3 regions of the Marinomonas sp. HM11-D genome follow, and region 2 is predicted to be linked to each of the others. Evidence: predicted binding sites of a transcription regulator. Region 2 holds the regulator's gene; each other region holds the start of a gene.

Region 1 (10,952 bases), on a different contig from region 2:
GAAGCGCGCGCGAAGACCATCGCCGATGAATACACGCAAAACTTGCAGATGATTCAAACCCGCCTTGAACAAGCCAATTTACCGAAACCTACGGTCTACACGGAATACGGCGCGGCGGGTGTCAATGAAGTGGGCTACACCTTCGGTAAGAACATGTGGGGCGCCATCTCTACCATGGCCGGTGGCGATAACATTTCTGCGCCATACGTAGAATGGTGGGGCAAGCTGAACCCTGAACAAATTCTCGCCGCCAATCCTGATGTGATCGTGATGACCGGTTACGAAAGCAGCACCAGTGATGATGGTATGCTCATGGGTCAGAACGTTAGTAAAGAACAAGCACAGCAACGTTTAGAGGGCTTTGAGCAACGTACTGGTTGGTCGTCTCTCAATGCGGTGCAAAATGATCGCATGTATGCCGCCTACCATGGCGCGGTACGTTCCATCTTGGATGGCGCCATGATTCAATTTTATGCCAAGGCCCTATATCCAGAGCTTTTCAAAGATCTAGACCCGCAAGCGGCTTACCTTGAGTTTTACCAAAAGTATTTGCCTGTTACACCAAGTGGCACGTTTGTATTAGGTCAATAAAACCTAAACGCGCTGAGCAGGCTTTTGCTCAGCGCGTTTTTCAGCTTAAGCTATTTGGTTGTGGCGCAATTCGTAATGTGATGCCATAAAGGTTTCAAATGCATCTGCTTTCAAACATTTTGAAAAGTGAAACCCTTCTTGTAAGGTGCATCCGAGGCTATGCAGCAACGTTAATTGTTCTGGTGTTTCGATCCCTTCTGCAATCACTTGTATCCCCAATTGCTTCGCCATACTCAGAATGCCTTCGACTAGGATAACGTCTACTTGGTTAAACATAACCGAGTCGACTAAGCTTTTGTCAATTTTTAGCATACTGAAGGTGTAGTCCTTCAAACAACCTAAAGATGAATAGCCCGTTCCAAAGTTATCTATAGCGACTTGTATTCCTAAACTTTCATAATGATTTAAAATCGCCATCATCACCTTTGACTGCTGAATCAAGCAACCTTCAGAAATCTCAATAATTAGATTTTGCCCTTGCAAACCATATTGATGGAGCTTACTTAGCAACTGTTTCGTACATAGCTCTTTGTCAATGAGGTCATACTGCGACTGATTGATCGACATCTGAAAATCTAAGCCATATAAGGTTGTCCAACGGGACAGCTGATCCATTGCCATATCCATGACTAGATCATCTAGTTCGCGGATTAAACCAAACTTCTCAGCAATAGGAATATACAAGTCCGGCTCAAGAACACCATGTATTGGATGCTCCCAGCGAACCAATGCTGCTACTTTTTTAATGCTACCCGCTTCAACATCAACAATAGGCTGATAAACGAGGCTTAACGCTTTATTCTGAACCGCCTCTTTCAATGCGATGGCGATTTCTTCCTCACCTAAATACTGCTCTTGTAGCAGACCCGAAAACAACTTGATGGTATGACTTCCACTTTGTTTAGCGCAAAATTGAGCGTGGTCTGCACGGGTAATCAAGGCTTGGGTACTGTGGCCATCATCAGGAAATACGGCGACACCAATACTGGCTGAAATGGAAACAGGCACATTCATTACAGTCGTAATGGTAGAGATGGATTTGGCAACTTTGTTTGCGGAAGTCTCAATATCTTTTTGGCTAGCAAGTCCCATTAAACAAATCTGAAAGTCATCTTGCCCAATACGAGCACATTCATCCGAGCTTCGTATGGCTTTACGAATACAATGACCAATGGCTATCAATACTTGATCTCCAAAAGCAAAGCCATACTGCTCATTAAACTTTTGAAAACCATTAATATTGAGATTTAACAATGCGAACTTCTTATTTCGAATATGCGACATATGCAGTAATTCTTCCATACATTGCATCATGCCATACTGATTAAGTAAGCCCGTTAGACCGTCATGACTTGTGTGGTTTACCAGTGCAGATTTGTCTTTGAATTCATGGGTAATATCACGTGCAATCGTTGATACTCCAGACATTTGCCCACGATCATCAAAAATCGGGGATAAGGAAATAGATACATAAATTAGAGACTCATCTTTTCGCACTCGGGTAGTTCTAAAGTGACGAACTACTTCCCCTTTTCGCAGTGCCCTCATCAGCTTTGCTTCTTCCTGGATGCGATCACCAGGAAAAATTAACGTAATATGTTGACCTACTGCTTCATCTGCTAAAAAGCCAAACATTCTCTCTGCAGCAGGATTCCAAGTTTGAATGAAGCCGTCTAAAGTCTTACTGATAATGGCATCTTCGGTGGAAACAACCAATGCTTTAAACTGAGCCGATTGCTGCTCTATTAGCACTTGCTTGGTAATGTCACGCGCAATCTTAGACGCACCGACAATGACTCCATTTTGATCGCAAATAGGAGATACCGTTACCGATACATCTATATAATGACCATCTTTGTGCAACCGTTTTGTTTTAAAATGCTCAACCTGTTCACCACGCATTACTTGATTCAGAATAGCTTGCTCTTCATGTAATCGATCAACAGGAAAGAGTATAGTGATGGACTGACCTAACATTTCTTGCTCACTGTAGCCGAAAATTTTCTCTGCACTCCGGTTCCAACTGGTCACAATACTGTTAAGGTCTTTGCTGATAATCGCATCATCAGACGACGCCACAATCGCTTCGAAATGATTGGTAAAGGTTGCCATTGTAGAGTTCCTCAAACAGAGCTAGTGAAAACAGCGAATGCAAATAGGTAGGATGATTCCCTATACGAACGTGCTGTCATTATTCTTATGGTTAGACCTTAGTACGTAAGTAACCGAGAATAAGTTTAATTTTTGTAGCAATTTGCAAGTAAAGTCCGCGCTAAAAGAGACTAACAACTAGGTGGCTTTTATAAATCTCCTCTCGAATTCAGTGTATAGCCGTCATCATTTTGACATTTAAATCACATACAACTGCAAACTCCCGCCGCTAAGTTATTTCCAATTTTTATAACTTATTGATGGAGATAGTCATGTTAGCAACCACCTTTCGCCGTACGCTTTTAGCAACTTGCCTTGCAGGCGCCAGCCTAGCGGCTCAAGCGGATGCTTTTAACCGCATTGCTAGCTTCCCTGTTGCGAAAAACCTAGGCAACCAAGCCGTTGAAACCGTAAGCTCAGCCGAAATCATTACTGCGACAGCCGATGGCAACACTCTGATCTACTCAGACAGCCCACGTGGCGGTATTGGTTTTGTCGACATTAAACAGGCTAACCAACCTAAAGCACTAGGCTTCCTAGACCTTCAAGGTGAACCAACTTCTGTAGCCAGCGTTGGTAAATGGGTAGTAGCTGGAGTGAACACCTCTGAAAGCTACACCAATCCAAGTGGCTACCTTGCCATTGCTGATGTGGCGTCACAAAAAGTGATGCAGCGTTGTGACCTAGGCGGCCAACCAGATTCTGTGGCGGTTTCAAAAGACGGCCGTTACATCGCCGTGGCGATCGAAAACGAACGTGACGAAGAACTAAACGACGGTGCTTTGCCACAAATGCCGGCGGGCTACGTGGTCATTATTGAATTCGACCAAGCCACTGGCGAATGTAACAAAACCCACACCATCTCTTTGGCAGGCCTTGCGGACATTGCACCAAGCGATCCTGAGCCAGAATTCGTTGCCTTCAATGACAACAACGAAGTGGTCGTGACGCTACAGGAAAACAACCACATCGTCGTCATCAATGCTGAGCAAGCCAAGGTAATGCACCACTTCTCTGCCGGCACCGTAAACCTATCGCAAATCGATGTGAAGAAAGACGGTGCGCTAACCTTCACCGCGTCTCAATCTGATCTCAAACGTGAACCGGATGCGGTGAAATGGTTGGACAATGAGCGTTTTGTGATTGCCAACGAAGGCGATTATCAAGGGGGGGCCCGCGGCTTTACCATCTTCAATAAAAAAGGTGACATTCTGTTTGAAAGCGGTGCCAGCTTTGAACATGAAGTGGTGCGCGTGGGTCATTACCCAGAAAAACGTTCTGGTAAAAAAGGCGCTGAGCCAGAAGGTCTAGAAGTAGCGACTTTCAATGGCCAAACCTACATCTTCGTGATGTCTGAGCGTGGCTCTGTAATGGCAGTCTACAAAGACACTGGTGCTGCGCCAGAGTTCGTGCAAATGCTGCCATCTGGTATTGCGCCAGAATCTGCGATTGCCATCCCAGGTCGTAATTTGATTGCGACCGCAAACGAAGAAGACTTGGTAAAAGACAGCGGCCCACGCTCTCATGTGATGCTGTACCAATTAGAAGACAAAGCACCCGCTTACCCACAAATTCGCTCTAACTTGGACGCACAAGGTGCACCGATTGGTTGGGGCGCCTTGTCTGGTTTGGCTGCTGACCTGAAGCAGGCCGGTAAACTTTACGCCATCAGTGATAGCTTTTACTCTAGTCAACCCGCGATTTTCACCATTGATGCGACTAAAACACCTGCGCAAATCACCGATAAACTGGTCATCACGCGCGATGGCAAACCTGCTGAAAAGCTAGACCTTGAAGGTATCGTGATGGATCCGAAAGGTGGCTTCTGGTTAGCCTCTGAGGGCAACGAGAAGAAAGAAGTGCCACATGCCTTGTACCATGTACAGGCGAACGGTGAAATTGATCAAACCATCGATTTCCCTGCTGAGCTTTTGAAAAACCAAGAACGTTTTGGTGCGGAAGGTATCACGCTAGTGGACAATACCCTTTGGGTGGCCATCCAACGCCCTTGGAAAGACGATGCCAAAGATCAAACCAAACTATTGGCCTACGATCTAGCGGCCAACACTTGGAGCGCCACACACTACCCGCTTGAGAAAGCGGAATCTGGTTGGATGGGACTCTCTGAAATTACTGCGCACAACGGCAGCTTGTATGTGGTAGAGCGTGATAATCAACTAGCCGAAGCTGCTAAAGTAAAACGCCTCTACAAGGTGGACTTGGCGAATGTCAAAACTGCCGCTCTAGGTGAAACGCTACCAACCGTGAGTAAGCACTTGGTGTACGATTTCCTACCAGAACTTAAAGCTCAAAACGGTATCGTGGTCGATAAGATTGAAGGCTTTACCATTGATGCCAGCAACACAGGTTATGCGGTAACGGATAACGATGGTGTGGACGACAGCACGGGTGAAACCTTCTTCTTCAAAGTCGGTGAATTCAAATAAGCCTGATCACGGCCAACAAAAAAAAACGGCGCCAACTGGCGCCGTTTTTTATTTGAATGATTAGGCTCTAAGCATCACATCCAGCTGGTCAACCACCTCCGACCAGTCGGCATCATCGGCTTTCATTTGCTTTAACGCTGAGGCTTGGGCTTCTGTCCAGATCGGCGCATCCCAAATTTGGACATTACTTGGAATCGGTGCCGTCGTCACCACAAACTGCTCAATTCCCCGTTTACTTCCGTCTAACCCCAACTGCTCAAAGAGTGAATTAATTGAATGAACATGAGTCTCCATAAAATCCTCCTGAGAGTGTTGATGAGAAAAACAACCGCCTTTTAAAGACTAGATGAAAGGATAAAATTCCGCTATATCAGCAACCGCTAAAATGCATTCACCCTGAGCGACTTTACTCCCCCCAAAAAACGTTGGCTATGTCACCTATGTCTTCGCTTGCCAGTATGACTATCCATTAAAGCAGAGGCGGTTATGAAGCTTACGTAAGAAAAAATAAAACTATATGGAGTCCGATCCGGTAATGTAAAAATAATGAAGCCGCGCACTGCGCGGCTTCATTTCGAGGAGCGAATACTGTTTATAACTTAAAGCGTGATACTACACTTTCCAATTGATGGGCTAACTCAGAAATTTCGTGGCTTGATTGAGAATTCAAACGCACCGCTTCACTAGTATCCATGGTGATTTCTCGGATCGTCACCACATTGCGATTGATTTCATTGGCAGCAATGGATTGCTGCTGAATCGCGCCCGCCACTTCACGGGCCATATCGGCAATGTCATGTACCTCTTGCGTGATGCGTCCTAACACATCACCAATCACCGCCGACTCTTCACTGCTGCGTAAACCGTCTTCACTGCACTCTTTCATAATGCTGACGATGCCTTGGGTACGACTCTGTAACGAATCAATGATGCCAGAGATTTCCAATGTGGCATCATGAGTACGACTTGCTAAAGCACGTACTTCATCCGCAACCACGGCAAAACCACGGCCTTGCTCACCAGCACGTGCTGCTTCAATTGCGGCGTTCAACGCCAATAAATTGGTCTGCTCAGCAATGTCCTGAATCACATTTAGCATGCTGCCAATGCTTTGGCTTTGCTTCGCTAGCTCTTCCGCGGAACCCATGGCGCCTTCTAGACGTGACGATAAATGATGCACACGACTGACTGCATCAGAGACTCGCGCTTGGCCATCAGTGGCACTTTGTTCGGTCGACTGGGTTTTCTCTACTGCCACCGCCATATTTTGTGAAATGTCCTCAATAGTGCCCACCAACTCAGACACGGATGCCGCCACCATATCGGTTTCATCGCGCTGACGCTCTGCATCATTAGCAGTGCGCTCCGCGGTTTGAGACAACTGTCGAGTTTGTTGATTCATGTGCAACACAGAGTCATTCACCGATAGCACCACCGCTTGAAAACCCTCTAACATTTGATTGGTACTACGCGCCACATCGCCAATTTCATCTCTGCCATCGTACTCTATGCGTAGACTCAAATCGCGGGTGCGGTCGACTTTAAGCACTGCCTCACGAATCAAGGCCAATGGACGATTAATAGAATGACTGATGCGCCAAGCAATGACGGTCGCTATGATCGCCACTAACGCAAAGACTAGCGCCATGGTGATTTCAATCTCACGCAATAACACATCCGTTTGGCGTGTCATGCTCTGATCCATCGCGCTTAATTTATCTTCGGTTTGCTGAATGGTACGGCGCATCTCACCCATTAATCCCTGATCAGAATCGAGTCCAATCAGACGCTGCTGATTAACATAATCGGTAAATTTTGCTTGATAAGTATCCGCTAAAATAAGTAAACGTTTCTGCTCTGAGATGTCCATCTCAGCGGACTGAACTTGCTGTTTCAGTTGCTGCAAGGTGCTGGCAAATCGTTCAGGGTACTTTGCATCAAGGCGCAGCATAAAATCTTTTTCATGACGTCTTAATTGCAGCATGGTCACCAGGATACTCGGCATATCTAAGTCTTTCAGCGCACTTTCAATATCATGCACTGCGCCACGCAATTGTCCTTCCAAGCCTTCTTCTGGCGTCAGGCCCATGGCTTGTTCAGCCTTCACCAAGGCATTGAATTTTTGATCGTATTCTTTGAACAGAGGTAATAAGCCAGCAAAGCTATTACTGTTTACGCCTAACTCGATAAACAATTGATCAAGGGTAGCTTGCTGCTGGGTTATGCGTGTCATCACTTCTGCAAAACGCTGCACATATTTAATGTCTTCGCGTGCAAGAAAATCCTTTTCATGACGTCGCAGTAATAACATTTCCGACTCTTGGCGCTGAGCCAACTCTTTACCCACGATGAGTTCTTTTAATCGGTTTTCTGCAAACAGGAATGCGATGACTAGAGCAACCATCGCAGCGATCACAACGCTAGTGTTCAGAATGAGCTTTTGCTTAATTTGCACGGTGCAATACCTTCAACTTAGGAATGACTATCCCTGCTAGGCACTTAGAAAACTCCTAAGAAGTAAGTGTAGCAAAGACCGTAAATCTCGATAGCGAGACACAATATGAAGGTTTTATGACAGAAATGTTACTAACAATTTAATTAGTATAACTATGATTTATTCTTTCACAATTGAGCGTGCAGTTGTTCACTTCCTAGTCAAACCGCCCAACGTTTAAGTAGTAGTAAAAAACTAAAGTCTGGTCATGGTTGCACCATATTTGCAGCAAAATCGAATCCTTTTATCCCATTTATTATCAGATGCCTTAAACAAAGTAACGTAAAGGCATTTATCACAAAAACTGTTCAGAACAATTCTTAGTAGTTGAAACCTACTTTTTTAAGGAGTCGTTACAATAACTTTAACTTTTACGAATATACAAATTTGATCGAACATTATGAAACGAACACCCCTTCTAGGCGCCGCATTACTCACCCTGCTAAGTGCCAACCTCTACGCTGGTAGCGGTATTGCCAGCCTAACGCTGGACAATGACTATTTCATTCACCGTGATGACGGCTACACTAATGGTCTGTACTTTACTTTGTATGATCGCGGCGGCATTCCCGCGATGGACGATGGCAGTGTGGCCCCAAAACATGATTTTTGGGTCGCCCCACTAATGTGGAGTATGCCCACCGATACAAGCTATGGTGCGGTCAATGCCATCAAGCTAGGACAGTCCATGTACACCCCATCGGACCTAACCTTGGTCAACCCAGACCCAAATGATATTCCTTACTCTGCGATGATCAGTCTGACCAACTCGTATCTAGTACTTAACAAAGATCACGCCGATGTGGCCAGCACCAGTATCGGTATTGTTGGCCCTGCGGCATTGGGTAAACAAACTCAGAAACTGGTACATCAGGTACTGGCATCAGACGATCCGCAAGGTTGGGATTCGCAGCTGCATAATGAGCTGGTATTCAAAGTCGGGCGTGGTCGCCTTTGGCGCAACTGGGCATCAGAACTGGATACGATGGATGTGCTGACGTCGGTAAAAGGCAGTGTCGGTACCCTACGCAGTGCGGCCAGTTCCAGCGTTATCTTTCGCTATGGCCGTGACTTAAAACGCTCGTTTGGCAGCTTCTTACTGCTGGATTCTCGCACCACTAACCCAATTGCCGTCAGTGGCGAATGGTATGTTTATGCCGGCCTACAGGCAGAGTATGTGTTTAACGAGATTTTTATGGACGGTAACACCTACCGCGACAGTGCCTCGGTGGATTATGATCACTCTTTTGTCGGGCTGAACTTTGGTGCCGCCTACTCGTGGGGCCGCAGCTCACTTACTTTCGCAGTGAATCACTCAAGCTTACTACAGCCAAGTAATAGCCAATACACCGATGAAACTCAATACGGTACCTTGACTTACTCTTGGCAATTTTAGGGGCCTGCAACAAACCAGTCTTTAGGAATCTTCTCTAAAGACTCTTGTAAAGCTTCAAAGCATCGTCGGTCGATCGCTGTGTCTAGATTCTCATCCATGATGGCTAACACTTTAGAGACCGGCATGGCTGCTCGATAGGGGCGTTCTGCCGAGATGGCATCAAATATATCGGCGGTGGTGATGATGCGTGTGATGAGAGGGATGTCGGCCTCTGACAACCCTCGCGGATAACCCGTACCATCTAATTTCTCATGATGTGAGGCAGCAATTTTAGCCAGCTCTTTTAAGGGAGTGATTTGCTCGAGGATCAACTCTGTATTGGCGGCGTGCTGTTGCACTGCAAGCCACTCATCTTGATTTAACTTATCCGGCTTATCGAGGATCTGATTACTGACGCCTAACTTGCCAATGTCATGCAACAGAGCCGCTCGGCGAACCCAAGTGCATTCTAATTCAGAAAGATTCAATTGCTCGGCGATTAACGCAGCATAAACCCCTACTCGCTGACTGTGGCCAGCAGTGTATGGGCTTTTGGCATCGACAATTTTACCAAAGGCCCCAACGATGCAATCAAAGTAGTCTTCATCTAACAGCACATGTGTCTGAGCTGGCGCCAAAGACATGACGTTATGACGAATGTCGGGGTGTTGCAGCCCTTCAAGAAACGAACTTTCTTGTAGCAGTGCTTCGAAGTGCTCCACCAGCATAGGGTCAAACCATTCACCCGAACGATGTTTTACTTCCTTTAGCGCCGTTGGCAAATCATGCTCCACATGAAACACATCCACCACTTGTGACAGTAACGCTATTCTCGAATAAAGAGGGATCGCTTCTTGGGCAATTTGCTGTGGTCGCCCTTTACCATTCCAGTGCTCGTCTAGGCTGGCAATGCCTAAGGCTACAGCTTCAGAGAAGCGCAGTTCACGGGCAACATCAGCCCCTCGACTACAGCGAGTTTGAATCAACTCTTGCGCATACTCAGTACCATTTTTGAGGATATCTATGGTCGTCGAAATACGAGAGAGCCAGTTTTCGCCTTTACCCGCATTGCGTACGACAAAGTTGATAACACTGGTTAAGCTGGTACCGACGGTTTTGAAATCTTTCTTAAAAGCACGATCATCGGTTATATATAACTCACAAATACGAGCGGCATTGCTGCTGCAGCCAGCGTCTTTAAGCAACAAGGTGTAAAACAGATCATGTAGCTGTTGCTCAGTTAGCCCTATTCGGCGCCCAAGGTGCATACCAATCCAACAGCAGCGAATACAATGCTCAGGCGGTTGCCCCTCGGTCATATCTAGCGCCGTGGTCAGTGATAGCACCAACTCAGAAAGCGGAATTTGCGCATTCAGTAAGGACATCTTCATCAAGAGAATACCTTTACGTTTTTCAATAAGCCTAACACATGACCAATAAATCGAAACCACTTACGCCAGATACAAAAAGAGCTACCTTCTTAGTAGCTCTTTCGATTATCGAACGATTAGAGTTCTCTTGACGCTAAAAACTCGTCATAAGTGCCTTGGAAGTGCTCGATCTTGTGATTCTTAATATGCAGAATCTCAGTCGCCAATGAGGATACGAACTCGCGGTCGTGGCTGACGAAAATAAGCGTACCAGGGTACATTTCCAACGCCATGTTTAGAGATTCAATCGATTCCATATCCAAGTGGTTGGTTGGCTCATCCATCAGCAAAACGTTGGTTTCTTGCAGAATCAATTTACCAAAGATCAAGCGGTTCTTTTCACCACCCGAACAGACCTTGGCTTTCTTATTAAAGTCATCCGATGAGAACAACATACGACCAAGCGTCGCGCGTACCACTTGATCGTCATCCGATGGTTTACGCCACTGAGTCATCCACTCAAA
Region 2 (10,952 bases):
TCCTATCTCGTAACACCACTTGGACTTACACTCGTGATACTTCTCTGGGCTTAGATTTCACCACGCCTAACTTCTACGATGGTCAAGGCTTTATGGTACGTAAGGACCTTGGTGTGGAATCCGCTCTCGATTTAGATGGCGCTACAGTCTGTACTGAACAAGGTACCACTACCGAGCTAAACATGGCGGACTTCTTCCGTAAACACCAGTTGTCGTACGTTCCAGTTATCGTACAAAAAGCCGACGAAGCCCTAGCCGCTTACGCCTCCGGTCGTTGTGACGTGTTCACCACCGACAAATCTGGTCTAGCAGCACACCGTACTAAGCTGGCCGACCCTGCGGCGCATATGATTCTGCCGGAAACCATTTCTAAAGAACCGCTTGGTCCTGTAGTACGTCATGGCGATAACCAATGGAAAGACATCGTGACTTGGGCGCAATTCGTACAGATCAACGCGGAAGAAATGGGCATCAGCTCTGCAAACGTTGCTAAGGTCAAAGCCGAAACAACTGACCCAGGCATCCGTCGTCTGCTAGGTGCAGAGGGCAACATGGGTGAGTCACTGGGCCTTGGCGCAGATTGGGCTTACAACATCATTGCTAAAGTCGGTAACTACGGCGAAATGTTTGAACGTAACGTGGGTCCAAATACGCCAGTAGGTCTACCACGCGGCGTCAATAATCTATGGAGCGAAGGCGGCGTTTTGTACGCGCCACCAGTACGTTAATCACGTCGTCATTCCTTCTGCAATTGGGAATACACCCAGTGGCAAGCGCCACTGGGTTACCCCTTCCGTCTTCCATCTGACGAGCATTTAATGCCTGAACCAAGATGAGCGAAAAAACTACAACTAATACGAGCTTTTTGAACGACGCTGGCAACCGTGCCCTGTTGTTCCAAGCAGTGCTCTTGATCGTAGTGGTGGCGGTGGGCTATTACCTGTTCCACAACCTCCAATCGAACTTACAAACTCAAGGGATTTCGACCGGTTTTTCATTTTTAAATGAACCGGCGGGCTTTCCGATCCTTATCCATTTAATCGAATACACCGAGGCGAACAGTTACGGCCGAGCGTTTGTGGTTGCCCTAATCAACACCACGTTAATTTCTCTTATTGGCATCCTACTGGCGACCATTATTGGTGTGGTAATGGGCTTAGCCCGTTTATCCAATAACTGGCTGGTGGCCCGTTTAGCGACGGTCTACATCGAGACCTTGCGTAACATTCCACTGTTACTACAGATGTTCTTCTGGTATTTCGCCGTATTGGCAGCGTTACCGCACCCGCGTGATAGCTTGATATTTGGCGACTTTTTGCTGAACAAACGTGGCATCTACTCCCCTAACCCCATTTTCCAAGAGGGTATTGGCATCGCAGTGGCGGCCTTCTTTATCGCCGTAGCCGCTTCTATTGCCTTGATTGTCTGGGCTAAGAAACGCCAAAAGAGAACCGGCGTCTGGTTTCCCGCTTATTGGACATCGATCGCCATCATTCTCGTGGGTACCGTGCTGGGATTTGCCATCGCCGGCTTCCCAGTAGAGTTTGAACTCCCTCAAAAAAGTCGCTTTAACGTTTCTGGCGGCATGGTGTTAGTGCCTGAATTTGTCGCCGTATTGGTGGCTCTGTCTACCTATACCGGTGCCTTCATCGCCGAAATCGTCCGCGCAGGTATCTTGTCGGTAAACTGGGGACAAACGGAAGCGGCACGATCCTTAGGCCTTCGTGATGGTCTAACACAACGTTTAATCGTGCTACCACAAGCACTACGCGTGATCATCCCACCACTGACTAGCCAATATTTGAACTTGGCGAAAAACTCATCTTTGGGGGCGGCGATTGCTTACCCTGAGTTGGTCGCAGTGGTCATGGGAACCACCCTTAACCAAACTGGTCAGGCGATTGAGACTATCGGTTTGTGTATGTTGGTATACGGCTCTTTAAGCTTGTCCATTTCGTTCTTTATGAACTGGTACAACAAGAAGATGTCGCTGGTAGAGCGCTAGGAGACCAATATGACAATTGAATTCAAACCCTCTCCAAGCCTCCCACCACCACAGAATGCTGTGGGTGCCGTGGCTTGGATCCGTAAGAACTTTTTCTCTTCGCCGCTGAATATCTTTTTAACCGTATTCAGCTTCTACATCCTCTATCTGCTACTGCCTCCGATGGTGCAGTGGGCGATTATCGATGCCACATGGGAAGGCACCTCTAAAGCCGCCTGTACCGCGGGTGGCGCCTGCTGGGCTTTTGTTCGGGTGCGTTTTGACCAGTTTATGTATGGTCTTTACCCTGCCACAGAGTATTGGCGCGTTAATGTCGCAGCCCTCTTGCTGGTCGTGCTAGTGGGCATGTTTGCCATTAAAGCCATCAACAAGCTGATGCTGTCGATTGCCATTATTGTGGTGTACCCAGTGGTCGCTTACTTCCTGTTCGCTGGCGGTGTTTTGGGCTTGGAAGTGGTGGAAACCTCACTTTGGGGTGGCCTATTCCTAACCATGCTGCTCGGTATCATTGGTATCGTGGCGTCATTTCCATTGGGCGTCATCCTAGCACTAGGGCGTCAGTCAGACATGCCCGTTGCCAAATCGGTGTGTGTCATCTTTATTGAGACCATTCGTGCAGTTCCCCTGATCACCATCCTGTTTATGGCCTCGGTGATGATTCCGCTGTTCTTGCCCGATGGCTTGAACTTCAACAAGTTATTGCGCGTTCTGATCGGTATTACCTTGTTCTCTGCGGCCTATATGGCGGAGGTGATTCGTGGTGGTTTGCAGGCGATTCCAAAAGGCCAATACGAAGCCGCTGATGCCATGGGTCTGACTTACTGGCAATCGATGATCCTAGTGATCCTGCCACAAGCACTAAAACTGGTCATTCCAGGCATTGTGAACACCTTTATCGGCTTGTTCAAAGACACCACGCTAGTCTACATCGTCGGTATGTTCGACTTCTTGGGCATTATTCAAATGGCCAACCATGATGCCAACTGGCTGGGTACCACCACAGAAGGTTACGCCTTTGCAGGCTTTGTTTATTGGGCTATCTGCTTCGGTATGTCCCGCTACTCCATGGCGGTTGAGCGTAAGTTAGATACCGGACACAAGCGGAATTAATTAACCATTTGAGGCCTTAACAGATGACAGATAGAAACATGGCACTTGCCCAACTTGAGCCGGGCGAAGAAGCAATCATTCAATTTAGCGATGTCAACAAGTGGTACGGTGAATTCCACGTGTTGAAGAACATCAACTTCAGCGTCAAAAAAGGCGAACGTATCGTTGTGTGTGGTCCATCAGGTTCCGGTAAATCCACCATGACCCGCTGTATCAACCGTCTTGAGGAACACCAAAAAGGTCAGATTTTGGTGGACGGCATCGAGATGAACGACAACCTGAAAAACATCGAAGCGATCCGCAAAGACGTGGGCATGGTGTTTCAGCACTTTAACCTGTTCCCGCATTTAACCATCTTGGAAAACCTGACGCTGGCGCCAATTTGGGTGCGTAAAACCCCTAAAAAAGAAGCCGAAGCCATGGCCATGCACTACTTGGAGCGCGTAAAGATCGCCAACCAAGCACTGAAATACCCAGGTCAGCTTTCCGGTGGTCAGCAGCAGCGTGTGGCGATTGCCCGCGGTTTGTGTATGAAACCTCGTATCATGTTGTTCGATGAACCCACCTCTGCCCTTGACCCAGAAATGATCAAGGAGGTACTGGACGTGATGATCCAGCTGGCTGACGAAGGCATGACCATGGTCTGTGTCACCCACGAAATGGGCTTTGCTAAAACCGTGGCGGACCGTGTGGTCTTTATGGATGCAGGGGAAATCGTCGAGGCGAATACGCCCCATGAATTCTTTGAAAGTCCACAGCATGATCGTACGCAATTGTTCTTAAGTCAGATTTTGAACCACTAATCTTGCTATTTGCGCCAATCCTGTCTAAAAAAGCCCCTTATGGGGCTTTTTTAGTTTGCTCAATAATGTCCTAATAAAGAAAACCGTTTTACTTGGGGATTCAGAGTGTCAGACCAACCTGTCGAACAACCTATTAGCACGCGAGTACGCATTGTTCACCTCGCCGATCACACTGGCAAACTGCAGGTTATTTTCCCCTATGACAGCATGCTCGACATGGCCGCTTTATCGCGCTTAACTAAGCGCCGCTTTGATCCCGTCGCCAACTACAACATCGAAGGCGACCCGCTGATTAAACCAAACACTTGCTCCACGCTCATTGATAAGTCCCTATTGAACAGCGATATCATTGAGCTACGCAGCAGCGCGCAACAAAGCTATAAAAGCTACTCTAAAGAAGAGTTTACCGACCGTTTTCAAGGTCCCTTATCCCGTTATGAACAGATCGCTATTCCGGTTGCCAACATTCCTAAACCGGTGGCCGATCTGAGCCAAGATCCCGAGCAGATGCAGGCAGCCTTAGGGAAATTTCAGTCCATGCGTTTACAAGCCCGCTTGGAAGAAACTCTCGAGATTCCGCCACTACCCGCATCATCGCACCGCATTATTCAGCTGTGCTCGAATGAACATGCCGGCACCGATGATCTGTGTGATGTGATCAGTTTAGACCCGTCTTTGTCAGCACAGGTGATCAGCTGGGCCTCGTCGCCCTATTACGGCGTACGTGGTGAAATTGACTCGGTGGAAGACGCCATTATTCGTGTTTTAGGCTTTGATATGGTGATGAATCTAGCGCTTGGCTTATCCATGGGTAGCGCATTTCAACTGCCGCAAAACGGCCCCCGTCACTACGAAGATTTCTGGTTCAGTGCCGTATCCCATGCGGTTCTGATGGAAGAGTTAGTGCGCAAAATGCCATCCGGTGAGCGCCCACGCTTGGGCCATGCTTATTTATCTGGCTTACTGCATAACTTCGGTTATCTAGCGATCGCCGTGGTATTACCGCCGCACTTCGGTATTTTGTCGCGCTATATCGAGGCCAATGCCCACCTGCCAACCGATGTGATTGAAATGCAAACCCTACATTTCACCAAAGAACAGCTAGGCGCTTGGCTACTGAAACATTGGGGCTTGCCAGAAAGCATCTACACGGCGGTGCGTTACAGCCAGACACCAAATTATCAAGGCGACCACTTCAAACTGGCACTTGGTTTACAACTTTGCCATCAACTGTTTAACGATGAGCCACTTAATCCTGAACTACTGCAAGCGTTAAACTTAAAAGCGGAAGACGCACAGAAGTGTCATCGCAAAGTACTCAGCTCTTCTAGCGAACTGTGCAAAATGGTTGATCTGATAAGCGGGGCCAAATGAACCTGCTAAACCACAAGCTGGCGCAGCAGTTTGACTACCGCTGGCATAGCATTGAGCAGGTTGCGCGCGTTGCCATTCCGAAAAATATCTTGCCGTGGCTAATCACCAGTCATTCGATTACCGCGAAGCTGCGTCAAGCGGGTCAATTGCGGGTCGAGGTATTAAGCGATGCTTGGCAACTCCCATCACCGCGTGAACGTCTACGATTGAAGTTAAAAAATCGCGAAACGGCTCGAGTACGTAGCGTCATTTTGTACGTCGATGAGATCCCTGTGGTGTATGCTCGGTCAATTATTCCAGCCCGCTCATTGCGCGGCTCTTGGCGCTACCTGCCGCATTTAGGCAACCGTCCTCTGGGTGGTTACGTGTATAAATCTAAAGGCTTACGCCGTAGCCCAACGGAAGTCGTGAAACTGCCTGCTGGTTTGATTCTGAATTGCCAAGACTCGCTCTGGGCGCGGCGTTCCGTATTTATCGAATATGGCCCAGGTATCTTGGTCAACGAAGCCTTCTACCCTGCCATCAGTGCTATTACGCCGGCCGCCGGACAACTTTAACAAAGCGATAAAATCCATGAGTAAACTAAAAGATTACGCCGACTTAACCCGTTTTAACCGCCCAATCGGTTCCCTATTGCTGATGTGGCCAACCCTTTGGGCACTTTGGTTGGCGGCCGATGGCTGGCCAGAATGGCATCTGATTTTCATCTTTGTACTGGGTGTGTTCAGCATGCGCTCAGCAGGCTGCGTCATTAACGACTTTGCCGATCGTAAAGTCGATGGCTTTGTCGAACGTACTAAGAACCGTCCGTTGCCGTCCGGTCGTGTATCAGAAGTAGAAGCCTTGGCACTGTTTGCCGGACTATCGATTTTAAGCTTTATTTTGGTGCTGTTTACCGACCTGCAAACCATTTTGCTGTCTTTTGTCGGTTTGTTCCTAGCAGCGCTGTATCCTTTTATGAAACGCTACACCCATTTACCGCAGCTGTTCCTAGGCTTGGCGTTCTCATGGGCCATCCCGATGGCCTACAGCGCTCAAGGGGGTAGCTTACTGGATCCGCAACTGTGGATGTTGTTTGTGGCGAACTGTTTCTGGACCATCGCCTATGACACCTACTACGCCATGACTGACCGTCCCGACGATTTGAAAGTCGGCATTAAGTCCACCGCTATCCTATTTGGCCGTTACGACTTACTGGTGATTATTATTCTGCAGGGCCTAACCCTATCGCTGATGATGTGGATTGGCGTGATTGCTCAGCTGGGGATTTTGTACTTTGTCAGCTTGTTGGGCGCTGTGTACCTGTTTTACCAGCAATACCAACAAGCCAAAGAGCGTGAGCGCCAAGCCTGCTTCCGTTCTTTCTTAGATAATAACCGTGTCGGTTACTGCATCTTTGCAGGAATCTTACTCGGGTATTACATTTAATTGTGGCAATCATGTGGCACTGATATGACAATTTAACACAGCTGTCATATTTAGCGGCTTTAATAACTACCGTTCCTGAGATGAGGATAAATCCTGTGACCGGTAAAAAAGTACTAATTATTGATGATGAAGCACCAATCCGCGAGATGATCGCCGTCGCGCTGGAAATGGCTGGCTATGAATACATGGAAGCGGAAAATAGCCAACAGGCGCATGAGATGATCGTCGATCACCGCCCTGATTTGGTGTTAGTGGATTGGATGATGCCTGGTGGCAGTGGCGTTGAGTTGACTCGTCGCCTGAAAAAAGACCCAACCACGGCGGAAATTCCCGTCATCATGTTGACCGCGAAAAGCGAAGAAGACAACAAGATTCAAGGTCTAGAAGTGGGTGCGGATGATTACATCACCAAGCCATTCTCGCCACGTGAATTGGTGGCGCGTTTAAAAGCGGTATTGCGTCGTGCCACACCACAAGGTGTCGACGACCCAATCGAAGTGGAAGGCCTACTGCTAGACCCTATCAGCCAACGCGTTTCCATTGGCACCATGCCAATCGAGATGGGACCGACTGAGTACCGCTTGTTGAAATTCTTAATGACTCACCAAGAGCGTGCCTACTCTCGCGCACAGCTATTGGATCAAGTCTGGGGTGGAAACGTTTACGTTGAAGAGCGTACGGTGGATGTGCATATTCGTCGTCTACGTAAAGCGATTGGCGATTCCCACGACTTTTTAATTCAAACGGTTCGCGGCACGGGTTACCGATTCTCTGCGAAACGTACGGCATAGACTTTATATGAAAAGAACTTGGCAACGAGCTTTCATTACATGGATGAGTGGACTAATGGCGGTGATCGCCATTGGTTTCGTATTGGGCCATATTCTTGCGCTAGCCTTATTGTATACGCTCGGTACGCTGTATTGGCAGCTGTATCAACTGTATCAATTTCACAATTGGCTACGCCGCTCCGGTAAAGCTGCGCCCCCAGACGCGACGGGTATCTGGGGTGAAATCTTTGATGCAGTCTATCGTCTGCAAAAGAAACAGCGTAAATCGAAACGTCGTATGCGCCAAGCCTTGAACCGTATCGAGAACTCCACCGCCGCGCTCAAAGAAGGCGTGATCATGGCCGATAATAACGGCAACTTGGAATGGTGGAACAACTCGGCGGGCTTGTTATTGGGCCTGCAACGTCCTGTCGATCGTGGTCAACCGATTACCAATATTCTGCGTAATCCGGAATTCTTTAAATACTTCACGCAAAAGCGCTTTGGTGAGCCTCTCGTGATTAAATCGCCTTCAAAAGAAGGGGTATATTTAGAGCTGCAAACCACGCTTTACGACCAAAACGATCACCTGATTTTTGTCCGTGATGTGACCCGTTTACATTTGCTAGAGCAGATGCGTAAAGACTTTGTCGCAAACGCTTCCCACGAGCTGAAAACGCCACTGACAGTGATCAAAGGCTATCTTGAAACCTTATCCATGTTTAAAGATAACCTGCCGCCGTCCATGCAACGCGGTATCGTCAATATGACCGATCAGTCGTTGCGTATGGAGCATTTGATCGAGGACTTGTTGTTGCTGTCTCGCCTAGAGACCAATGATCAGAAAGAGCCCCATCAATGGCTTAAGCTGGAAGACATTTGTGAGACGGTGCGTAAAACCGCCCTGCCGATGATGTCAGAGCAGCATGAGATTAGCTTTGAGATTCCAGAAGATAGCTACATTTATGGCGCTACCAGTGAGCTTTATAGCGCGTTTTCAAACCTTATCTTCAACGCGATCAAGTACTCACCAGAAGGTGGTCACGTTCAGGTAAAATGGATTCAAAATGAATTCAGTGGAGTGTTCTCAGTAGAAGACCAAGGTTTGGGCATCGACCCACGCCACATTCCACGTCTAACGGAACGCTTCTTCCGTGTCGATAAGGGCCGCGGCTCTAACACTGGTGGTACTGGTTTGGGCTTAGCGATCGTCAAGCACGTCTTGATTCACCATAACGCCAAGCTGCAAATTCGCAGTCAACCGGGGTTTGGCAGCACCTTCTCCTGCCACTTCCCAACCGACCGTGTACGCCAAGAGGCATTGCTAGCGACCGTGGCAAGCGATGTGGAAGACAACGTGGATGACGTGAAGAAAGTGTCCGATACGGCTGAGAACGGCTCAGAAACATCCGCGCATACGCCTTCTGCGTAGTGCAGCACTCAGATACAAAAAAGCCCAATGCAATGCATTGGGCTTTTTTATGCGTCGTCTGAATCGTTCTTACAACGAATCAAATAAACGCTGAATAAAGGCTTCCTTGTCCGCGTCCTGATCGATCAAACACAGGGTCACGGTTAAAAACGCCGAGTCATGTTTTTTCTCAGTGGTCGCCACCGCTTGCACGTAGTAGTTCAGACGATTCACCTTCTGCTCAAAGGTTAGGTCTAAGACCGCTTGATCCAACACGGTTGGGATCACGTCATCACTTTTGATCAACAGGGTGGCTTCTTCTTTGCCGAAATGCACCACCATACAACGGAACTCTTTACCCGCAAAACGCACCTTGGTTGGGATTTTCACATCCTTAATCGATACGGTTGGGTTGGTGATCTTAGGTGTGGGTGCAGCTTTCGGATTGGCCGTCCCCGCCATCAACACATCCAATGAACCCGACGCCACACCGCCGGTCGAAGGCGCCACATGGCTACGCGGTGCCGAATCCAGCTTTTTTTCCAAGCCGTTGCGCTTCGCCGCCGCCAACACCTTCTGTACCAATTGATCTGCTGAGAAGGGTTTGCCCAGATAATCGGTCACCCCCGATTGCACTGCTTCCACCACATGGGATTTATCGCCACGGCTGGTAATCATGACAAACGGTAATACGTCTTTCTTGTAATTGGGTTGCTCGCGACACCACTGTAGCAACTCAACCCCCGTCATTTCTGGCATTTCCCAGTCACATAGCACCATATCGAAGGGCACTTTTTCCAGCATTTGCTGGGCTTTGCGACCATTCACCGCTTCTTCCACCGTGACCGATGGAAAGCGCTTACGCAAGGTTCGTTTAATCAAATCACGAGTAAACGACGCATCATCAACAACCAGTATTTTCAAAATCGAGTCCTATCGGGTCTGAGACAATAAGTCGGCGTAATTCACAAAGCGTTCACTGAACAACTTAATCCAAAGCAAGGTCGCCGCTACCACCGCAATTGGCATCACAAATAAATTCAAAAACGGAATGGTCACGGCAAACATCACAATAAAGCCAAACGTCCAGCACAATAGCGGCTTTTCGCGTAACGACGCACGCATCTCAGGGAACGGAATCTTATTGTTATCAAAAGCGTAATCCATATATTGCAGCGCTAACATCCAAGCCGAGAACAACACCAACAAGAACGGCGCCACCACGTTTACCACCGGAATAAAAGACAGCAACAGCAGGCCGAGGAAACGCGGTAGGAAGTAAAACAACTTCTGTAACTCACGTTTTAAACTGCGTCCCGCAATCGCCATCAAGCCGGCAACGCTCATATCTTCATCAAACTGCTTACCGGTTTGATGCTCTTCCACTTTCTCCGCCAGAAACGCCATAAAGGGCGCCGCTAAGATATTCACACCGACCGAGAAGCTATAGAACATCAACAAGCCAACTACAATGTTGAGTAACAGATAAAATAGCCAGTTTAGGAATGACAACCACTCTGGCATAAAGCCCATCATTTCATCGACCGCGACGCCCATGTAACTTAACGCAACCGTATACAGCAATACCATCAGCGCAATGTTTGCTAAAATAGGAGCTAATAGAAACAAGCGTAAGCGGCGCGACAGCAGCAGTGGGAAGGCTTCGATAATGGCGCCAACGGCGCTAAAAGGATGAGTGATCACAGGTTGAGTCCTTGTTGCAAAACTTCTCTGAATAACATTTAGGGTGCCTATTTAAGCATATTTTTGTGTCCGCTGTGTGCCAACCGCCGCACCAAATCGTGCGCTTTTTCAACACAGCGAGCCACATATATAATGGCTGCTTGTTTTTTGAGCGGATTGCTTCTATCGCTTAAAATCAAATTTGATACACTGTAAGGCTCACACTTATGGTGAGCCTACTTCTGATATGGATATAGCTATGAAACGTCTTTTTTGGACCGCCTTGGTGGTAGCTTCCACCACCCTTTGTCAAAGTGCCTTCGCCGTATCAGAAGCGCAGCAAGGACCGGTTGTGTTAAGCGTTAGCG
Region 3 (10,952 bases), on a different contig from region 2:
CTTGCATCGAGATTTCGGGACTTAGGAAAACCTTGTCTCCATTCACCGGTGAACGGAAGCTTACGCCTTCTTCTGTGATCTTACGCATATCCCCCAAGGAGAATACTTGGAAACCACCTGAGTCAGTCAGGATTGGTTTTTGCCATTGAGTAAAATCATGCAGATCGCCATGGGCTTTAATGACATCCGTACCTGGACGCAACCAAAGGTGGAAGGTGTTACCAAGAATAATATCCGCACCAATGGCTTCGATATCTTTGGTCAACATACTCTTAACGGTACCGTAGGTACCCACTGGCATGAACGCAGGCGTTTCGATGTCGCCACGAGGAAAGCTCAAGCGCGCACGGCGAGCCTTACCAGAGGTCGCAAGCACCTCAAAGTCCATAAAACATTCTGGACGTTTATCTGACATTCGTCTTATTCCTCAGCTGTTGGCCCTTCGGCCTTTGGATTTCGAGTAATAAACATGGCATCGCCGTAACTAAAGAAACGGTATTTCTCTGCTACAGCCACGCGGTAGGCATTCATCACGTTGTTATACCCAGCAAAGGCACTGATCAACATAATGAGGGTCGATTCGGGTAGGTGGAAATTGGTCACCAACACATCAACCGTTTTAAATTCATAACCTGGGTAAATAAAGATGCTGGTATCGGTAGCAAAGGGCTCAATCTGGCCGGACTGACTAGCTGACTCCAACGAGCGAACACTAGTGGTACCAACGGCGATCACGCGCTTACCAGCTGCCTTTGTCGCACGCACTTTATCCACCACATCCTGAGACACTTCAGCGTATTCAGAGTGCATCACATGATCTTTGATATCGTCGACACGCACTGGCTGGAAGGTACCAGCGCCCACATGCAAGGTAACAAACGCCGTATCAACGCCCTTCGCTTTTAGTTGCGCTAGCAAGGCATCATCAAAATGCAGACCCGCTGTCGGCGCCGCTACGGCACCTGGGGTCTTGTTGTACACCGTTTGATAACGCTCTTGGTCACTCTCGTCATCGGGACGTTCGATGTAAGGAGGCAGTGGCATGTGCCCTACTTTTTCCAGCACTTCAAGCACTGGCTCATCAAAACGCAGATGGAACAAGGTATCGTCACGGCCAACCATCTCAGCACCATGAGAAGCGCCACGATCTGTGCCTAGCTCTAAACGATTACCAACTTTCGGCGACTTACTGCAACGCACGTGCGCTAAGATTTCGTGTTCTGATAATAAACGCTCAACCAACAGCTCAAGCTTACCGCCCGACGCTTTTTGGCCGTACAAGCGTGCCGGAATCACTCGGGTGTTGTTAAACACCATCAGATCACCCGGTTCAACGAAGTCTAAGACATCTTTAAATGTATTGTGTGACAGTTCGCCTGTTGGGCCATCTAGCTTAAGCAAGCGGCTCGCAGTACGTTCAGGCATTGGGTAGCGTGCAATGAGTTCCTCAGGCAGCTCAAAGCGATAATCAGAAACGCGCATAATAGCTATTTTGTTTACCTAGAAAAATGATGCGGCATTTTAGCGAATTTCTACTCGCTTGGGTACGATATAAGAAGATTTCCCATTTAACTGATCGGTTAATTTTGGCTTTTGATCAGCTTTTAAACAAAAGCCAATCAAGCGAAAGTTTTTTAATTTATTTCAGCAAAAACCGTTGACACCCCAAAAGAAATGACCATAATACGCCTCACCTTTTTCAAAGCCAGTGTGGTGGAATTGGTAGACACGATGGATTCAAAATCCATTGCCTATAAAGCGTGCCGGTTCGAGTCCGGCCACTGGTACCATCTTTATGATGCGAAAAGCCCCGAACGAAAGTTCGGGGCTTTTTTCGTTTTAGGCCGCTCAACTCGCCTTTAAATCATTCTCCAAGAACCCTTTTCCGCTAACTCATACTAGCAAGATTAGCCTGACCAACATTCCCCTTATAAATAATAGATATAAACAAACAGCTACAATTGATTAAATAATGTGCACACTTGACCGATACTTATAGAACACTCTAACAGGTAGCGCAGTCATGAATTCCAAGAAACTTATCAATTCGGAATATGGACTCTCCCACCAAGGCTATGGCCTCAATCAAGGCATGGAATATGAAATTTTTCTTTTCGACTCATTTCTAGATGCGAAAGGCGGTGGTGGTTCTGGTAGCAATAAGGGAGGAAATCCCTTGGATCCAGCACCCTCTGACACTAACGATACTTATTTAAGCAACGATGGCAATTCCAACACTGGAGAAACAGATGAATACAACATTCGCCTTAACTTCAGTTCAGGTGACTGGATTCAGGAAATCGAGACAGCAGATGGAATAATAGAAATTAATTTGAAAGATGAGTTTATTACTGCCGCCAATTTTCTAAGCAGTGTAATCACTGAAGATATTGTTCCAGATGGCTATGATTTCGATGACATAACCATCGATGCCTCATTGGTAAATATTGATGGAGAAGGCAGTGTACTCGGGCGTGCAGGCCCAACACACATTTGGAACCCAGACCTTACATCAGGAAATATTTTTACATCTCAAGCAATAATGGAATTTGATACTGCGGACGCAGTTGCATTATACAAGGATGGGCTTTGGGATGAGGTTATTCTCCACGAGATGATCCACTGTCTTGGATTAGGTACTTTATGGTCAAATGCAGGCTTAGTGACCAGAACAATCGATGATAATGACACCAAGAAGCCAACAGACGACGTAATAACATATGATTATACTGGCGACTTAGCCAATTATGCATCCGCAGTGTTATTTGATAAGTACACTGACAGTCTCGAAAACTACATAACTGCATTCAATATTAACCAAGATTACCTTAACGAAGGTGATCCTAGCTACGACAAGGATTTTCCAGTAGCAGATATCGAAGAAGATGGTGGCTCAGGCACAGCAGGCGGTCACTGGGATGAAGTGACTTATGGTAAAGAGTTAATGACAGGTTACCTAAATACAGAAGGTAACTACCTATCAGAAATGACCTATGCAGGTCTTGCAGATCTGGGCTACACAATTTCTGATACTTACTTAACTATCGCCTAACCCCACAGTTACAGTAACAAAAAGCCCCAAATAAAAGTTTGGGGCTTCTTTCATTCCTGCATAAAAAAAACGGCGCCTATTAGGCGCCGTTGCAGGAAACTTCAATTCGGATATTAGCCAATGATTTGGCCGTCATCACGAGAGATAGCAATCACGCTTGAACGTGGTGTACCGCCGTTTGGCCAGTTAGAGTTACCACCTTCACCTGGGTGCTGGATACTTACGAACATAGTCGTACGGTCTGCACTCCATGCAGCACCAGTGATTTCACACTCTTTTGGTCCCACTAGGAAACGCTTGATTTCACCTGTTTCTGGATCACCTACCAACATTTGGTTGTTACCCTGACCAGCAAAATCTTTCTCATTTGAGTAGTTACCGTCCGTTTGAATCCAAAGCATGCCTTTCTTATCAAACTTCAAGCCGTCTGGAGAGTTGAACATGTTGTCTTTGTTTACGTTCTTAGAACCCGCGTAAGCATCATCAAATACCGCTGGGTTACCCGCTAGTACGAATAGATCCCATGTAAATTTCTCAGCAGTGTGATCTTGGTTAGCTGGCACCCAACGAACGATCTGACCGAAGTTGTTCTTAACGCGTGGGTTTGGACCTACTGCAGGGGTTTCATCGCCACCCGCATTTGGCTTAACGCCACGGTTTTTGTTGTTCGTTAGCGAGCAGTAAACTTCCGCTTTATTCGGGTTAGACGCTACCCACTCAGGACGGTCCATAGTCGTTGCACCGACTTTAGACGCCGCTTCACGAGTGTAGATCGCGATTTCTGGCGCCGTCATGCCTGTTGCTTCAGGCGTTAGAGCAATCCAGTGACCAGTGTTGTTTTCGTTGAATTTCGCAACGTACAAAGTACCTTCTTCTAGAAGATCTGTGTTGTCGCCACCGACCACGTATTTGTTCTTAGATACGAAGCGGTATAGGAACTCACCACGCTCATCATCACCTAGGTAAACCACTACATGGCCGTTTGCCGCTACTTCTACTTCAGCGTTTTCATGCTTGAAACGACCTAGAGCAGTACGTTTTTTAGGACGCGCTTTTGGATTTAGTGGATCGATTTCAACGATGTAACCAAAACGGTTTGGCTCTTGTGGATCTTTAGACAGATCAAAACGATCATCTGCTAGGGCCCAGTTGTAACCACGGTCTTCATGGCTAATGCCGTAACGCTTCATTTGTGGTGTTAGCGCAAAATCCGCTGAACTGGATGAGAAGTAACCGTTGAAGTTCTCTTCACATGTTAGGTAAGTGCCCCATGGCGTTTGACCATTACCACAGTTGTTCCAAGTACCTTTTGCTACCACACCTTTAGGGTCAGCTTTGGTTTTCATTAGGTCGTGGCCGCGAGCTGGACCAGTGATGTCCATTTCTGTATCAGCCGTGATACGACGGTTGAACTCAGAATCTTTAACGATGCCCCATTTGCCGTCTTTACGTGCGATCTCAACCACAGACACACCGTGTGCGGCTTTGTTCTTACGAATGTCATCGGCGTTGATCGGCTTACCATCCGCACGGTTAGCATGCAGAGTGGTTTCGTTTGTGTATTCGTTGTTGACACAAAGGATTTGACGGCCGTTGTGAGAGAATAGCGCCATACCATCGTTGTGGTCACCAAACGCTAGTTCTTGCGACTCACCAGTACCGCCTGTTGCAGGATCAAATGCTGGTGCGTTTGAGAACAGTGGCTCACCCCAAGAGGCAACCACTTGCCAGCTGTAACCTTTTGGCACAGTTACCGTATCCAGCGCATTAGCTTTTACCATTTCAAATGCAAGGCGAGACATTTTCGCTTCTTCGCCCGCTAGCGCTTTACCTGCAGCAAGGGTTGTAGAGCCCATTACAAATGCCGTTGCACCGACTGCGGCACCACCGGTTAGGAAACCACGGCGGGATACCATGGCTTTCGCAGTTTCTTCAAACTCAACCACTTCCATCGCTGGACGAACCAATTCGTCGTGCTCATCAAAACCTAGCATTTGATCTTGCTTAACTGACATTGCAATTCCCTCAATCTATCAATCGTTTATAGTTATTCGCGCTCTGACTGCGCTCAATAAGTTTCATTCGAAACATATTTAGCCGCACTTGAATGTCATTCGTGTGATAAATAGATGACCATTTGGTTACAAATACAAGTTCAATCAAGGAAAAGTGTATTTATATTAGTCAGTTATAAAATATTGCAGAAGAATGGAAAGCATAACGCTCAGGATCACTCGTTTAAGTAACCTAAGCGTCTTTTTTGATGGCTAAACTGAGGAACTTAGTTTAGCGGCTGGAGATTTATAGCTTGAGAACGAGCACCATGATCTGATAAGAACTGCTGTAGTTCTTCTGTAGGTAAGGCTTTGGCATATAAATACCCTTGCGCGAAATCACAGCCAATTGCCGCCAAGATGTCATGCTGCTCTTGATCCTCAACACCCTCAGCGGTCACCGTTAAATGCAGTGACTTGGCGATGGAAACAATCGCTTCCAACATCACTCGCCCACGATGGGTCTTCACATCATTAACAAAGGCACGATCAATTTTAAGGTTATCTAAAGGCAATTTCCCCAAATAGCTTAACGCTGAATAACCGGTACCAAAGTCATCTAAACAGATATTAATACGATGAGTGCGTAGTAAATCTGCATTGGCCCTTACCGCCTCACCGATAGACAAGACCGCATCTTCGGTAACTTCTACTTCTACTGCTTCAGAAGGTAAGCTGCGTTCCTGCAGGCCTATAATTAAATGCTCAATCACATCTCGTCGCACAAAACTCTTGGCAGACACGTTAATCGACACAGGAGTGGCTTCACAAAACAGCGCCTTGTGGGCTTGGATGGCATTGAATGTCTTCGTGATAATGTATTTATCCAGCTCAACCACCAAGTCCAATTCATGCACAACCTTGATAATTTCAAGCGGCGAGACAAACCCTAGCTTACTATCATGCCAGCGCATTAAGGCTTCGTAGCCACATACCAACCCAGACTTCAAATCAATCTTGGGTTGCATAAACACTTGGATTTTACCCAGCGCCAAAGCGCTTAGTAGATTCTTCTCGATTTGCTTAGAACGTTCGTATTCTTTTTGGATGGACTCGTTATAAAGCACAAAGGAAATGTTTTCTTGTTCGGAATACACCAGCGCCATTTCAGAGCGTGCAACCGATTGATCAAAACTTTCACCGGACACATATACGGCACAGCCCGCACGCAACTCAGAGCCAATCACTTCATGCAAGTTCAGCAACTCCTGTAGATTGACCAAACAGGCACTAACATAGTCTTCTACATCGCTGTACTGGGGCACACGGTAAACCACCAAGAAACGCCCTTGAGCCAGGCGGCTCGCCATCACAATCGTCGGATCTTCGTCGAATACTGAAGTAATGCGACGCAGTTTTTCATCTACTTCGCTATCACCATCGAGCTTCAACATGCGCTTAAGATTGGCCAATTCAAATTGCACAAAGGCATAAGGCTGAGCTTTGCTAGCGGGCTCCAATTGATCAAACTTCTTACGCAAAAACTCAAGGTTAGGCAGTTTAGTCACCGCATCAAAGTGCTTTAAGAAGAACACTTCATTGGCCGCAATCACCTTCTCAGAAACATCAATACCGACGGCTTGAATATGCGGGCCATCACGATCCGTTACGCGGCGTAACCACCACTCGACTTCATTACGCTGGTTACCCACTTGCAAGGTAAGCGGTAGTTTAAATTCATTCTCACCACCATGGCGTAACATTTCCATACGGCTAATAAATTCGCCTTTGCTGCTCTCAAATAGGCAATCAATGAATTTCTCGCAACGCTTAGAAGCTGGCATTGAAAATAGGGTTTCGAAGGTACGGTTCGCCAGCATGATCTCACCATCCAACGTCATGCGAACGATAAATAAACCTTGGCTATCAAAGACACTGCGATAACGCATATCGATGCGCTCTAGTTGATATAAAGCACGCTTGTATTCGGTAAGATCGTGACAAATCCCAACAAAAGACGGCTTTTGATCACTACCAACGGTCTTACCAATGGATAAGTGCATCTCGAACTGCTCACCGTTTTTACGGCGTGCAACCACTTCTCGTCCGCGGCCAATAATTTCCTGCTTACCCGTCGTCAAATGACTATGAATGTATTCATCGTGCTTTAACGCAACATCTTTTGGCATCAGAATGGAAACATTCTGGCCGATTACTTCCTCTGCCTGATAGCCAAAGAGCTTCTCTGCTGCGGGTGAAAAGGTTTCAATAATGCCACGGTAGTTAATAATGATAATTCCATCTGCCGCGGCATTTAGTAATGCTTGGTACAAAACTCCCTCTTGACTGCTCATTCTTCCTATTTCCTAAAGCGTTGTACCAATTCATGTAAATCCACAGAGGAGCGCATCGACTGCTCCACGGCATCACTTAACACACCCATTAACTCGGTATTTTCATGGGCTAATTGTGCAATGCGCACCACTTGGCTGCTACTCTCTTCTATTACACCCGACTGCTGAACCGATGCGGCCGACATTTGCATCGTTCGTTCAGCAATATCATCCATACGCTCAGCCACTTGTTGGATCAGTAGCTCTTCTTGGGCAACCAATTCCATACTCAGCAAAGAAGCTTCACCGCCTTGATGAGCCAGTTTTGAAGAATGGGTGACGCTGTCTTGAAGCGCTCGAATCTGTTCATCGATATCGTGCGTTAAAGTCTGTGTTTTGCTAGCCAAGTTACGAACTTCATCCGCTACCACAGCAAAGCCTCGACCATGCTCCCCTGCACGAGCGGCTTCAATTGCAGCGTTCAGTGCTAGAAGATTGGTTTGTTCAGCAATCTGATCAATCGATTGCGTAGCATGGATAATGTTTTCGGTTAATGACTGCACCCCTTGGATCGCCTGCTCAACAGACTGCACACGGTCTTTCAACTCACCAATGGAACCTTTTACCTTGGTTCCTAGCTCTGCAGCCTCTTTGGTCAAATCCGCACCCGTTTGAGTAAACTCAGCTGTTTCTGTCACATGACGAGACACTTCCTCTGTAGTCGAAGACATCTCCGTCATCGCAGTAGCCATCAGGTCAGTTTGGTTATTCTGGTCAGTCATCTTCACACGGCCTTGCTCAAGGCTTCGGTAACAGGTCTCCATTTGCTGTTCGACGTCAGCACTAGATTCTTCGATACGAGTCAGAACCGTTATCATACGACTATGTAGTGATTTGATACCCAATGCTAAGCAAGCAACGGAACCAGGATAATCAGAGTAAGTTTTGGCGATCAGAGGATCTTGAAAGGCGTTATTACCAAGGCTGCTTCGAAGTGCAGATACAGCTCGCTGATTTTTAATCGTCATGGCGACACTGTAGGTTAAAGTGTACAAGAGCGCCAAAACCAATGTCGTTACGCTACCCATTAGGGGCTGTACGACGACTAAGGACAAGAGTGCGAGTGCCACCCAGAACCATAAATTAGCTAACCAAGCTTTCGCCTTGGACACAACAGTAGGATGGTTAACCTGCGCATAAAACTTTTCTGCACGGGCAACGTCCTCTCGTTTTGGGCAAGAACGCACGGATTCATAGCCAACCACCTGGCCGTCACGGTACATAGGCATGACATAGGCATCCACCCAGTAAAAATCACCATTTTTACTGCGGTTTTTAACCAGCCCCATCCACGCTTTGCCGGCTTTAAGAGACTGCCACATATTATCAAAGGCGGCTGGCGGCATATCTGGATGACGCACTAAGTTATGCGGTTGCCCAAGCAACTCTTCAGGCTGGTAGCCTGAGATATCGACAAACGCCTGATTAAAGCTGGTAATACGACCTTTGATGTCCGTGGTCGAGATCAGAAGGGTGTCTTCTGCAAAGCATCGCTCTTTCAGACTAATAGGAAGATTTTTCCTCATTAGATTGTTCCATGACAATAAGTGAGTTGGTTTCTGAACGGGCGGATAATGCCAACAAAGCGTGCGAGGTAAAACTACCCAGAAATGCTTTTTTACAAAATTATTTCTTGCAGCCAAATAGATTTGATATAAGTCACTACATCTTAAACAAGTATATGATTCTAATGAGAAAATAGTGCAATTATAATGCAAATATAAATTTATTTTATGCACATTCTTAACATATATAAACAGTGTTGCAATTTTATTTCTAAAACAAAAAAGGAGCTCATAGAGCTCCTTTGCTAAATTTTGTACTAGATCAATGTACAGCTATTTACTGATACGGCCTGAAACCATCTGCAAAATCAGGTTGCGTGGGCCCAAAATACTAAACAACACCACGGCAGATACATGTACGATCACTAGAGCGAAGGTTGTGTTAGCCGCTACTTCATGAACCTCTTCCGCCCAATCTACACCCCAGAAAATACCATCCAGGCTCCAGCCACTTAGACCCGTAACAATCAAGCCCAGCAATAGCGCAAACACCATCAAAGCCCCGACAGGGTTGTGACCATCTTCTTCAGGAATGTTGCCAGAACGAACCGCTTGTATATGCTGTTTAATGCCTGAGATAGATGGAAAGAAACTACTAAAGCGAGCATTCCTAGATCCAACAAAGCCCCATACGAAACGCACCGCTAAGGCACATAGAATGTAATAGCCGGCGAATTCATGTGGGTCAGCCCCCTCTTCTAAAAAGAAGAAATTCAGCAAAAACGCAAACGCAACCGTCCAATGGAAGACCCGAATCACAGGGTCCCAAATACTTCCATTTACTGTCATGGCAACTCTCCAATCGTGATGTCATTAACCGTCGATTTCTGTTTTCACTGCTTCACCCGTGACTGGGTTGAAGTAGATTTCCACTTTACGATCTTGACTATCGTAGCCATAAATTTCGTAACAGTTACCACTGGTTTCTTTGAATTTCTTGATACGGTAACCCTGATCCGTAATCTGCTGTTTCATGGCGTCTTGTGACATCCAAGCACCACGCTCGGCATCAGTACACTTTGGACCCGCAATGGCAGAACCAGCAAACGTTAGAGCAATAACAGAAGAAATTAGCAGTGCTTTCATGAACTCTCTCCTAGAGTGAATAAACAGTACTGGGCAAGAGTAGAAGGGATTTCTTAAACAAAGCTTAATAAGAAAAGCCTTTGCATAAACTTACAAAGGCTTCCTAGGAGAGATAGAAATGTATTAGTTTTAGCGGCGAAGTAAGGCTTCTATTTGCTCAGCCAGCGCCAATAAAGCAGTGTCCTGCCCGTTCAGCGCTGTTAACAGCACCCCCATCGGCTCACCTTGGTGCATAAAGGGCAAGGACACACTACAACCATCGATCACATTGGCAAAGGTAGTATTGCGTAGGCACAGTAAATTAATGCGATCAAAGTCTTCATCGCTGGCAAAATCACTAAACTTTGGCGCGCAACAAGCTACCGTCGGCAATAAAAACACCGTATTGGCAAATTGCTCGCCGAACTGTGTAATCAATTGCTGGCGCTGCTGACAGGTTTCTGCAAACGCCTGCTCTGACACATTTGCCCCACGGGCGATGCGTTTTCGTACGCGCGGATCAAGCTGCTCAGATTCCAAATCAAATAATGGCCCATAATGACGGCGACTTTCCATCGCAGAAAATTGCCAAACAGGTAGCTGCTTATAGTCTTCAAACAGCTCAATGGAAGCTTGCTCAACATTAAAGCCGTTGGCTTTGATTTGCTCGACTACAGCCTCAAAGCCACTTTTGATGGCATCATCTAGGTTATCTAGACCAAAGTTCTCAGGCACCACTAGCGTCAATGGCTGACGGCTAATATCCGTGCTTTGGTTGTTTGAGAGCACTTGCCAAGCTAAGCGACAGGTCGCAACGTCCTTGGCCATTGGCCCAACACTGTCCAAGGAATCAGACAGCGGCGCACAGCCGACTCTTGATACT

The links. The regulator PhoB, encoded in region 2, activates phosphate uptake and scavenging genes when phosphate is short. The targets are predictions, from matches to a motif close to TGTCATANNNNTGTCANA.
Positions count from the first base shown of each region.
Region 1: ACOSVP_RS08880 (esterase-like activity of phytase family protein) is a predicted target of PhoB. The motif match lies at 2,933-2,950, and genes of this name have one in related genera.
Region 3: ACOSVP_RS02575 (PhoX family protein) is a predicted target of PhoB. The motif match lies at 5,170-5,187, and genes of this name have one in related genera.

Region 1 covers NZ_JBMMKT010000005.1:48,666-59,617, reverse strand. The annotation lists gene ACOSVP_RS08890 (ABC transporter substrate-binding protein) at 1-591, shown strand, start outside; gene ACOSVP_RS08885 (putative bifunctional diguanylate cyclase/phosphodiesterase) at 637-2,703, opposite strand; gene ACOSVP_RS08880 (esterase-like activity of phytase family protein) at 3,015-5,189, shown strand; gene ACOSVP_RS08875 (DUF2789 domain-containing protein) at 5,250-5,483, opposite strand; gene ACOSVP_RS08870 (methyl-accepting chemotaxis protein) at 5,782-7,644, opposite strand; gene ACOSVP_RS08865 (lipid A deacylase LpxR family protein) at 8,084-9,079, shown strand; gene ACOSVP_RS08860 (HD-GYP domain-containing protein) at 9,076-10,449, opposite strand; gene ACOSVP_RS08855 (ABC-F family ATPase) at 10,566-10,952, opposite strand, start outside.
Region 2 covers NZ_JBMMKT010000008.1:98,181-109,132, forward strand. The annotation lists gene ACOSVP_RS12305 (amino acid ABC transporter substrate-binding protein) at 1-728, shown strand, start outside; gene ACOSVP_RS12310 (amino acid ABC transporter permease) at 833-2,005, shown strand; gene ACOSVP_RS12315 (amino acid ABC transporter permease) at 2,015-3,115, shown strand; gene ACOSVP_RS12320 (amino acid ABC transporter ATP-binding protein) at 3,139-3,918, shown strand; gene ACOSVP_RS12325 (HDOD domain-containing protein) at 4,024-5,292, shown strand; gene ACOSVP_RS12330 (chorismate--pyruvate lyase family protein) at 5,289-5,849, shown strand; gene ubiA (4-hydroxybenzoate octaprenyltransferase) at 5,866-6,720, shown strand; gene phoB (phosphate regulon transcriptional regulator PhoB) at 6,816-7,511, shown strand; gene phoR (phosphate regulon sensor histidine kinase PhoR) at 7,519-8,922, shown strand; gene ACOSVP_RS12350 (response regulator) at 8,992-9,825, opposite strand; gene cysZ (sulfate transporter CysZ) at 9,835-10,605, opposite strand; gene ACOSVP_RS12360 (putative pterin-binding protein) at 10,844-10,952, shown strand, end outside.
Region 3 covers NZ_JBMMKT010000002.1:33,718-44,669, reverse strand. The annotation lists gene tgt (tRNA guanosine(34) transglycosylase Tgt) at 1-388, opposite strand, end outside; gene queA (tRNA preQ1(34) S-adenosylmethionine ribosyltransferase-isomerase QueA) at 421-1,482, opposite strand; tRNA gene ACOSVP_RS02585 (tRNA-Leu) at 1,705-1,790, shown strand; gene ACOSVP_RS02580 (leishmanolysin-related zinc metalloendopeptidase) at 2,024-3,052, shown strand; gene ACOSVP_RS02575 (PhoX family protein) at 3,166-5,067, opposite strand; gene ACOSVP_RS02570 (EAL domain-containing protein) at 5,334-7,400, opposite strand; gene ACOSVP_RS02565 (methyl-accepting chemotaxis protein) at 7,406-8,965, opposite strand; gene ACOSVP_RS02560 (cytochrome b/b6 domain-containing protein) at 9,278-9,793, opposite strand; gene ACOSVP_RS02555 (PepSY domain-containing protein) at 9,818-10,090, opposite strand; gene ACOSVP_RS02550 (amidase family protein) at 10,220-10,952, opposite strand, start outside.